2 regions of the Pseudomonas sp. GQ91 genome follow, and region 1 is predicted to be linked to the other one. Evidence: predicted binding sites of a transcription regulator. Region 1 holds the regulator's gene; the other holds the start of a gene.
The links. The regulator sigma-54, encoded in region 1, starts transcription at its own class of promoters, with help from an activator protein. The targets are predictions, from matches to a motif close to ANTGGCATNNANNTTGCTNT.
Positions count from the first base shown of each region.

Region 2: the regulator sigma-54 is predicted to act here: its motif matches at 1,463-1,482, upstream of flgB (flagellar basal body rod protein FlgB).

Region 1 is NZ_JCAXED010000002.1:172,906-178,821, reverse strand. It holds gene rapZ (RNase adapter RapZ) at 1-419, opposite strand, end outside; gene ptsN (PTS IIA-like nitrogen regulatory protein PtsN) at 422-886, opposite strand; gene hpf (ribosome hibernation-promoting factor, HPF/YfiA family) at 897-1,202, opposite strand; gene AC6CIA_RS02970 (RNA polymerase factor sigma-54) at 1,276-2,769, opposite strand; gene lptB (LPS export ABC transporter ATP-binding protein) at 2,955-3,680, opposite strand; gene lptA (lipopolysaccharide transport periplasmic protein LptA) at 3,680-4,213, opposite strand; gene lptC (LPS export ABC transporter periplasmic protein LptC) at 4,200-4,772, opposite strand; gene AC6CIA_RS02950 (KdsC family phosphatase) at 4,781-5,305, opposite strand; gene AC6CIA_RS02945 (KpsF/GutQ family sugar-phosphate isomerase) at 5,306-5,916, opposite strand, start outside.
Region 2 is NZ_JCAXED010000024.1:27,304-31,483, forward strand. It holds gene flgD (flagellar hook assembly protein FlgD) at 1-550, opposite strand, end outside; gene flgC (flagellar basal body rod protein FlgC) at 567-1,010, opposite strand; gene flgB (flagellar basal body rod protein FlgB) at 1,014-1,421, opposite strand; gene cheR (protein-glutamate O-methyltransferase CheR) at 1,787-2,614, opposite strand; gene AC6CIA_RS25480 (chemotaxis protein CheV) at 2,658-3,590, opposite strand; gene flgA (flagellar basal body P-ring formation chaperone FlgA) at 3,672-4,180, shown strand, end outside.

The DNA of each region.
Region 1 (5,916 bases):
TTGATCTTGAGGTCGGCCAAGTCAATGATTGGCCCCAGCAGGTTGGTTTCGTCTTCGATGGCTTCGGCCAGCGAGCGATTTGCACTGCTCAAGGGGTGACGACGACGGGTTTCCGAGAAGCGCTTGAGCAGGGTTTCTTCATCCGCGTCCAGGTACAGCACATCGCAATGAATGTGCTTGCCGCGCACCTCTTCAAGCAGTTCCGGGAAGCGTGACAAGTGACTCGGCAGGTTGCGGGCGTCGATCGACACGGCGACCAGCGGTTGCGCCAGTTCGGTGTGGATCAGCGCACGCTCGGCGAGCTCGGGCAGCAAGCCGGCGGGCAGGTTGTCGATGCAGTAAAAACCGTTGTCCTCGAGGACGTTGAGAGCGGTGCTTTTACCCGAGCCGGAACGCCCGCTGACGATGATCAAACGCATGATTACTGCCCGTTTTGTTCATCCAGGACAACCTGATACAGCGCCTGATTGGTCTCGGCACTGCGCAATTTGTCGCGTACATCCTTGCGGTCGAGCATGCTGGCGATCTGCCGGAGCAGTTCCAGGTGCGCATCGGTGGCGGCTTCCGGGACCAGCAATACGAACAGCAGGTCTACCGGGGCACCATCAATCGCGTCGAATTCGATCGGAGCGTCCAGGTGCAGCAGGGCGCTGACTGGCAGCTCGCAGCTTTTCAGTCGGCAGTGAGGGATGGCGATGCCGTTGCCAAAACCGGTGGAGCCAAGTTTTTCACGGGCGATCAGGGCCTCGTAAACATCTTGCATCTCCAGCTCAGGCACTTCGCGACTGATCAGGTTGGCAATTTGTTCGAGGGCTTTCTTTTTACTGCCGCCCGGCGCGTTCACGAGGGAACGGCCGGGGGTCAGGATGGTTTCAAGTCGGATCATGGGGGGAGAGTTAACGACCTGTACCTTGCATCAGGTGCAGATTCTTTTCCTTATGCTTTATGAGTTGGCGGTCCAGCTTGTCGTACAGCGAGTCAATTGCCGCGTACATGTCTTCATGTTCCGCGTTGGCGACGAGTTTGGCGTTCGGTACGTGCAAGGTGGCCTCGATTTTCTGCTTGAGCTTATCGACCTCCATGATGACCTGCACGTTGGTGATCTTGTCAAAATGCCCCGCAAGCTTGTTCAGCTTGCTCTCGGTGTACTCACGCAGGGGCTTGGTGACTTCCAGCTGGTGTCCACTGATGTTGACTTGCATACAGCTTCTCCTTCGTTGCCAGTGCATAAAGCGGCAGGCAAATGCCTGCCACTGGAACGCTGTGGCCCGCCCGTCACATCAACCGCTTGCGCTCGCTGGAAGGCGCAATCCCAAGGGATTCGCGGTATTTGGCAACGGTTCGGCGGGCGACCTGAATGCCTTGTGCCTCCAGTAAACCAGCGATCTTGCTGTCACTCAACGGCTTTTTCTGATTTTCCGCGGCAACCAGTTTTTTGATGATTGCGCGGATCGCCGTGGACGAGCATTCGCCGCCTTCGGAGGTGCTGACGTGGCTGGAAAAAAAGTATTTCAACTCATAAATACCCCGGGGGGTATGCATGAATTTCTGGGTGGTCACGCGGGAAATGGTCGATTCGTGCATGCCTACCGCTTCGGCAATGTCATGCAGCACCAGCGGTTTCATCGCTTCGTCGCCGTACTCCAGGAAGCCGCGCTGGTGCTCGACGATCTGCGTGGCGACTTTCATCAGCGTCTCGTTGCGGCTTTGCAGGCTCTTGATGAACCAGCGGGCCTCTTGCAACTGGTTGCGCATGAAGGTGTTGTCGGCGCTGGTATCCGCCCGGCGAACGAAACCGGCGTATTGCGGATTGACCCGCAGGCGCGGCACTGACTCCTGGTTAAGCTCCACCAGCCAGCGTTCGTTGTGCTTGCGCACGATCACGTCGGGCACCACGTATTCCGCCTCGCTGGACTCGATTTGCGAGCCAGGGCGCGGGTTGAGGCTTTGCACCAGTTCGATGATCTGGCGCAGGTCATCTTCCTTGAGCTTCATGCGGCGCATCAGTTGGCTGTAGTCGCGGCCGCCCAGCAAGTCGATGTAATCAGTGACCAGGCGCTGTGCTTCGGTGAGCCATGGCGTCTTGGCGGGCAGTTGGCGCAGTTGCAGCAACAGGCATTCGCTGAGGTTGCGGGCGCCGATGCCCGCCGGTTCAAATTGCTGGATGCGGTGCAGGACGGCTTCGATTTCGTCCAGCTCGATGTCCAGTTCCGGGTCGAAAGCGTCGAGAATTTCCTCGAGGGTCTCGTCAAGGTAGCCCTGGTTATTGATGCAATCGATCAGGGTCACGGCGATCAGGCGATCGGTGTCGGACATCGGTGCCAGGTTCAGTTGCCACAGCAAGTGGCTCTGCAGGCTCTCGCCGACGGAGGTGCGGGTGGTGAAGTCCCATTCGTCATCGTCGTTGCTGGGCAGGCTGCTGGCGCTGGTCTGGTAGACGTCTTCCCAGGCAGTGTCCACGGGCAGGTCATTGGGAATGCGCTCGTTCCATTCGCCTTCCTCAAGGTTATCCACCGTCGGGGCGGTTTCCTGATAGGACGGTTCCTGCACGTCGGCGTTGGGTTTTTGCTCGATGTTGTCGGCCAACGGATCTGCGTTATCGAAGTCGTCGCCTTCTTCCTGGCGTTCGAGCATCGGGTTGGACTCCAGGGCCTCCTGGATTTCCTGTTGCAGGTCCAGGGTCGACAATTGGAGCAGGCGGATGGCCTGTTGCAGCTGCGGTGTCATCGTCAGCTGCTGGCCCATTCTCAGGACTAGCGATGGTTTCATGGCAGGGGCTTAACACCTTATTCGCCGGCGCAGTGCGCCATCCACGACAGGGCGCGTGAGCGCCAAACATAAGCAAATTATATGCCTGATGTCGGTTGCTTTGCCTAGAGCGCGGTAACAATAAAAATAATAAGGTTTTTATTGACTCGCGCGCTCCGTGGCGCTGCGCTATGACACCAAGGTGTTTACAAGCGGAACTCGTGACCCAGGTAAACTTCCTTGACCAGATCGTTGGCCAGAATCGTCGCGGCGTCACCTTCGGCGATCAGTTGGCCATCATTCACGATATAAGCGGTTTCGCAGATATCGAGCGTCTCGCGTACGTTGTGGTCGGTGATCAATACACCGATTCCCTTGGCCTTGAGGTGATGGATGATCTGCTTGATATCGCCCACCGAGATCGGGTCGACACCGGCGAAGGGCTCGTCCAGCAGGATGAATTTCGGGGCGGTGGCCAAGGCGCGGGCGATTTCCACGCGGCGCCGCTCGCCACCGGAAAGGCTCATGCCGAGGTTGTCGCGAATGTGGTTGATGTGGAATTCCTGCAGCAGGCTTTCCAGCTCCTGGCGACGGCCGTCACGATCCAGTTCCTTGCGGGTTTCGAGGATCGCCATGATGTTGTCGGACACCGACAGTTTGCGGAAGATCGACGCTTCCTGGGGAAGATAGCCGATCCCGGCCCGGGCACGGCCGTGCATGGGCTGGTGGCTGACATCCAGGTCGTCGATCAGTACACGGCCCTGATCCGCCTGGACCAGGCCGACAATCATGTAGAAACAGGTGGTCTTGCCGGCACCGTTGGGGCCAAGCAGGCCGACGATCTGGCCGCTGTCGATGGACAGGCTGACGTCGCGCACGACCTGACGGCTTTTATAGGCCTTGGCCAGATGCTGGGCTTTCAGGGTTGCCATTACTCGGCCTTCTTCTTCGGCTGGATAACCATGTCGATGCGTGGACGTGGCGTGGTGACGTTGCTGCCGTTGGCGCGGCCGGCGTTGGCGACCTGCTTCACGGTGTCATAGGTGATCTTTTCACCTTCCGTGGAGTTGCCGTCGGTGCTGACCACCTTGGCCTGGTCAATCAGGACGATGCGGTTTTGCTGCGCATGGTACTGAATGGTCCGGCCATAGCCTTTCATCGGGCCTGGATCGGAGGCGGCTTGCTGCTGCTCGAAATACGCCAGGTTGCCCACCGAGGTCACCACGTCGATATCGCCCGCCGCGGTGCGGGTCAATGTCACCTTGCTGCCGGTGATCTTCATCGAGCCCTGGGTGATGACGACGTCACCGGTGTAGGTCGCGATGCCTCGCTTGTCATCCAGTTGCGCATCGTCAGCCGAGATGTGGATCGGCTGCTGGCTATCGTTCGGCAGAGCCCAGGCGCTCACGCTTCCCAGTGCTGCGCCCAGACCGAGCAAAATAGGGAGGGTTTTAACGAGCCTCATACTGTCCTCTTACGTTCGATAGCAGGTGTATCCTGCTTTCTTTCAAATACGCTTTCATTCCCTTGCCAGTCGATACACCGCCAGCGCCGTCGATTCTAACGTCTTGCTCGGTCTGCGCATATTGCTTCTGCGGGAATACGGTCATGCGACTGCTGGTGATCACGGTCTGGCGATTCTCGGCATCGGTGCGCGCGATACGCACCGAGTCGATCAACTCCACTTCGGTACCGTCCGGATTGACTTCGCCACGCTTGCTGGTGACGTGCCAAGGGTACTCGGTACCGCGATAAAGATTCAGGTCCGGATTGGTCAACAGTGTGATCTCCGAGGCCTTCAAGTGTTCGACCTTGTCCGAAGTCATCTCGTATTGCACCTTGCCATCGGGCAGGAACTGCACGCTGTAGGCGTTGGTGGCGTAATAGTCGATGGCGCCGCCGTCGACTTGCGCCACAGGCTGGTCGAGGAAGCGTTCCGGGCTGATATTCCAGTAGCCGACCGCCAGGAACAGTACGGCGATAGTCCCGAATATCAGGAAATTACGGATCTTTTTACTCAGCATAGATAGCTCTATAAGTAGGCGGCGTGGGCCGCTTCAAGGCTGCCCTGCGCGCGCAGGATCAACTCGCAGAACTCACGAGCGGCGCCTTCGCCGCCGCGGGCCTGGGTAATGCCGTGGGCATGCTCGCGCACGAACGCCGCGGCATTGGCCACCGCCATGCCCAAACCGACACGGCGGATCACTGGCAGGTCAGGCAAGTCATCGCCCAGATAAGCGACCTGCTCATAGCTTAGATTCAGTTGGCCAAGAAGCTCGTCCAGAACCACCAGTTTATCCTCGCGGCCTTGATAGAGGTGAGGAATCCCCAGGTTTTGTGCGCGACGTTCCACAACCGACGTCTTTCTGCCGCTGATGATGGCTGTTTGCACCCCCGAAGCCATCAACATCTTGATGCCCTGGCCGTCGAGCGTATTGAAGGTCTTGAATTCGCTGCCGTCTTCGAGAAAGTACAGGCGACCGTCGGTCAGTACGCCGTCGACATCGAAAATTGCCAGTTTGATGGCCTTGCCCCGTTGCAACAGGTCGGTGCTCATTTACATCACTCCTGCGCGCAGCAGATCGCCAAGGTTAAGGGCTCCGATCGGTCGATCATCGGTGTCGACCACCACCAGCGCGCTGATGCGGTGGTCTTCCATGATTTTCAAGGCTTCGGCCGCGAGCATTTCGGCGCGGGCGGTCTTGCCGTGAGGGGTCATCACATCGTCGATGGTCGCGGTGTGGATATCAATAGGGCGGTCAAGGGTACGCCGCAGGTCGCCGTCGGTGAAAATCCCGGCCAGGCGTCCATCGGCTTCCAGGATCGCCGTCATGCCCAGGCCCTTGCGGGTCATTTCCATCAGCGCATCCTTGAGCAGGGTGCCGCGCGGCACGCTGGGCAGTTCGGTGCCGGAGTGCATGACGTTTTCCACTTTCAGCAGCAGGCGACGACCCAGGGCGCCGCCCGGATGGGAAAAAGCGAAATCTTCGGCAGTGAAGCCGCGCGCATCCAGCAGCGCCACGGCCAGGGCGTCGCCCATGACCAGGGCGGCGGTGGTCGAGGAGGTTGGCGCCAGGTTCAGTGGACAGGCTTCATGGGCCACGTTGACATTCAGGTTGACCTCGGCGGCCTTGGCCAGCGTCGAGTCCGGATTGCCGGTCAGGCTGA
Region 2 (4,180 bases), on a different contig from region 1:
CGGAATCGACGGTCTCGCCGGCTTCGTTCTTGCCGTCCCAGATGAAGTCCGACTTGCCGGCGCCCTGGGCATCCAGCTCGATAGTCTTGACAAGATTGCCGTCTTTGTCGGTGACCTTGACGGTGACGTTGCCCACCGACGAAGTAACGGCCACCGAGCCGGTGAAGCTCTTGCTGGTATCAACCAGCGCCTTGTCGGTATCAATAATCACCGAACGGCCCACCAGCGACGACGCTTGCAGTGCCTGCGAGGACTTGTAGTTGCTGGAGATGGCATTCACCGAGTCGTTCAAGGTGTTGATGCCTTCCAGGCTGCTGAACTGCGCCAGTTGCGCCACGAACGCGCCGTTGTCCTGAGGCGACAGCGGGTTCTGGTTTTTCAATTGGGTGACCAACAATTGCAGGAACGCGTCCTTGCCCAGGGCCTGGTTGCCGGAAGCCGACTTGGCAGCATCGGACAGGCTGTCCTTGTTGGCCGCCGCGTCCTTGACGTTGGCGTTGAACAGATCCTGGATCGTCGAGTTACTCGACACATCGTTAGTGACGGACATTCTTTGGCGCCCCTTATCACTGACCCAGGGTCAGGACCTTCTGCATCATGGTTTTGGCGGTGTTCATCATTTCCGCATTGGTCTGGAACGAGCGACTGGCGGAAATCATGTCAGCCATTTCCTCGACCACGTTGACGTTGGGGTAATACACGTAGCCCTTTTCGTTCGCGGCAGGATGGTTGGGTTCGTAACGCGCTTCCAGATTGCTCTGGTCTTCGACCACACCCAGGACCTGGACCCCCTGGCCCGCGGCATCCTGGCTCTGGAACAGCGAATCGCTGCCGCCATTCTGGCCAGCCTGGAACATGGTGGCGAACACCGGGTGGCGCGCACGGTACGTCTGGTCAATGCTCGACGATACGGTTTCGGCGTTGGCGATGTTACTGGCAACGGTGTTCAGACGCGTGGTCTGTGCACTCATGCCACTACCGGCAATATTGAAAACACTGGATAGAGACATGAATTACTCTCCGCGCAGGGCCGACATCAGCCCTTTGAATTTGCTGTTGAGCAGGGTGAAGCTGGCCTGGAAGTTCACCGAGTTCTCGGCGTAGTTCGACTGTTCCAACTGGGCATCGACGGTGTTCTGGTCGATCGACGGCTGCATCGGCGTGCGATACATCAGCGACTCATCAGCATTGCCCAGGCCTTGCGCTTCGATATGACGGTTGTTGGTCATGTTCAACGCAAAGGCGCCATTCTTGGTCTTGTCACTCTGCGCGGCGAGCACCGCAGCGAAGTCCAGATCCCGAGCCTTGTAGTTCGGGGTGTCGGCGTTGGCGATGTTATTGGCCAGGACTTCAGCACGCTGGGCGCGGAACCCCAGGGCTTGTTCGTGGATACCGAGCGCTTTATCGAAGCTGATGCTCATGGCGGAAACCTTTAGGCTGACCTGCTTTTCGTAATACGGATTTAGCAAGTGCCATGCCAAGTAGCTTAAGCCCATATAAATCAAGGCGTTGAGTAAATTCAGGCCGCGGCAATGCCAGAAAAGCGGCAACCGTCTTCCGCTTTGACGCCAGTAAAGCGGCAATAGCCGTTGCCACCCTCCAATAATTTGCCGCAAAAAAGTGGGTGTGGCGCTGAATGCCGGTCAGCCAGGCGAAACGACTGTGGGAGCGGGCGTGCTCGCGAAAGTGGCGTAACAGTCAACAGTGATGTTGTCTGCCACACCGATTTCGCGAGCACGCCCGCTCCCACAGGTTCCACTGCTTATCGGAGGTGATTTTCGGGGTATTACTTGGCCTGGTAAATGATCCCTGGACTGCACTGCACCATCTGATAATGGTCCGGCAAGCCATTCAACGCTTCGGACGCCCCCAGGAACAGGTAGCCACCGCGCTTGAGGGTACCGTGAATGCGCAACAGAATGTCTTTCTTCACTTCAGCCGAGAAATAGATCAACACGTTGCGGCAAAACACGATATCGAACTTGCCCAGGCTGGCATAACTGTCCAGCAGGTTGAACGAGCGAAACTCGACCCGACTCTTGATCGGTGCCTTGATCGCCCAACGCCCGGCGCCCTTGGGGTCGAAATAACGCTGCAAGCGTTCCGGAGACAAGCCACGTCCCAAGGCCAGGCTGTCGTACTCGCCGGTCTTGCAGTTGCTGAGCATGGAGCCGGACAAGTCCGTGGCGACAATCTGCACCCCGGCCTTCAACTGCCCAATGTTGGTCCGCTCGAACTCATCGATGGACATCGACAGCGAATAGGGTTCCTGACCCGAAGAACACGCCGCGGACCAGATCCGCAGACGCTGGCCCGGGCTGGCCTTGATTGCCGCAGGCAGTACCTTGTTCTTGAGCACTTCAAAGGGATAGGTGTCGCGAAACCACAGGGTTTCGTTGGTGGTCATGGCATCGACCACCAACTCCTTGAGCCCGCTGCGCGGCTGCCCCTGGATCCGCTGGACCAGCTCGCTCAGTGACTTGATCCCCTGCTGCTCCATCAATTTATTGAGGCGGCTGGATACCAGATACTGCTTGTTTTCACCGAGCAATATGCCACAGGCTTTTTCCAGGAAGACCCGGAACTGTTCGAAATCCAAATTACCCGTAGACAATGATACCGCCTCTTAAATCGTGTGAACGCCAGGGAAAAAGCCCTTAGCCGTGATCTGCTGCCTTGATCCGGTCAACCACCCGGGATGCCAGGTCATCAGGACGAAACTTGGCCAGGAAGTCATCGGCACCGACCTTCTTGACCATCGCTTGATTGAATACACCTGACAAGGAAGTATGCAGGATGATATGCAATTTTTGCATGCGTGGGTCGCTGCGTATCTCGGCAGTGAGAGTGTAGCCGTCCATTTCCGGCATCTCGATGTCGGAAATCATCATCAAGAATTCTTCTTCCGGCTTCTTGCCCTCATCCACCAGCTTGCGCAGATAATCCAGCGCCTGGCGACCATCATTGAGTGCCACCACTTCCACGCCGACCGTCTGCAGGCAACGGGACACCTGCTTGCGCGCCACCGATGAATCGTCGACCGTCAGCACCCGCAGCGAAACCGCCTTGTGTGCCGTCTCGGCATCCACCACACCCACCGAAATGGCTTCCGAGGTCGGTGCAACTTCAGCCAGGATTTTTTCCACGTCGATGATTTCCACCAACTGGTTGTCAACCCGCGTCACCGCCGTGAGGTAATGATCACGTCCGGTGCCCTTGGGTGGCGGATGAATCTCTTCCCAGTTCATGTTGACGATGCGCTCCACCGAACGCACCAGGAACCCCTGGGTCTTGGTGTTGTACTCGGTGATGATCACGAACGGACTGCCCCGATCCTGCAAACCAACCGAACCCGTTGCCATGGAAAGATCAAGAATCGGAATCGTCGAGCCGCGAATATTGGCCACGCCACACACTACAGGGCTGGACTTGGGCATTATTGTCAGCTTGGGACATTGCAACACCTCCCGCACCTTGAAGACATTGATGCCATAGAGCTGATTGCCATCAAGCCGAAACAGCAATAACTCCAGGCGATTCTGCCCTACCAGCTGTGTGCGCTGGTTTACTGAATCCATTACACCTGCCATGCACAGACTCCTACGCTACAAAATCTACGGATACGACGCGTACCCAACACTAAACGGCACGAGCTTTGCTATTTATTGGCCATGGACATCAAAACGACAGTTTCCCGACACCTTGGCTCATCCCGTCACCGCAGATTGCTCTGCGCCTGGGTGGCGTTGCTCGCCTTGTGCGCGGGGCAACAGGTTCGAGCCGACAACGTCACCTTGCCTGATGTACTTATCGGCGTCACCCAGGGCTTTCTTGAGTTCACTGTAGAAGATTATCTCGCGACCACCCAGACACCGGGGCGCTACGAGATCGAAGTCAAACAGTTGGACCCTCGCCTGCGCATGCCAATGTGCGACAAGGAATTGACAGCCACCCTCGAAAGCCCCGCCCAGCCGATTGGCCGGGTCACCGTGCGGGTGCGCTGTGACGGCGCCTCGCCCTGGACCGTGTTCGTGCCCGCTCAGGTCCGGCTGTTTCGTGAAGTAGTCACCGTCACCCGCCCACTTAAACGCACGGGAATCATTGGTTTTGCAGACGTCGCCCTGCGTGAACGAGACATCAGCCAGATCAACCAGGGCTATCTCACCTCGCTGGACCAGGC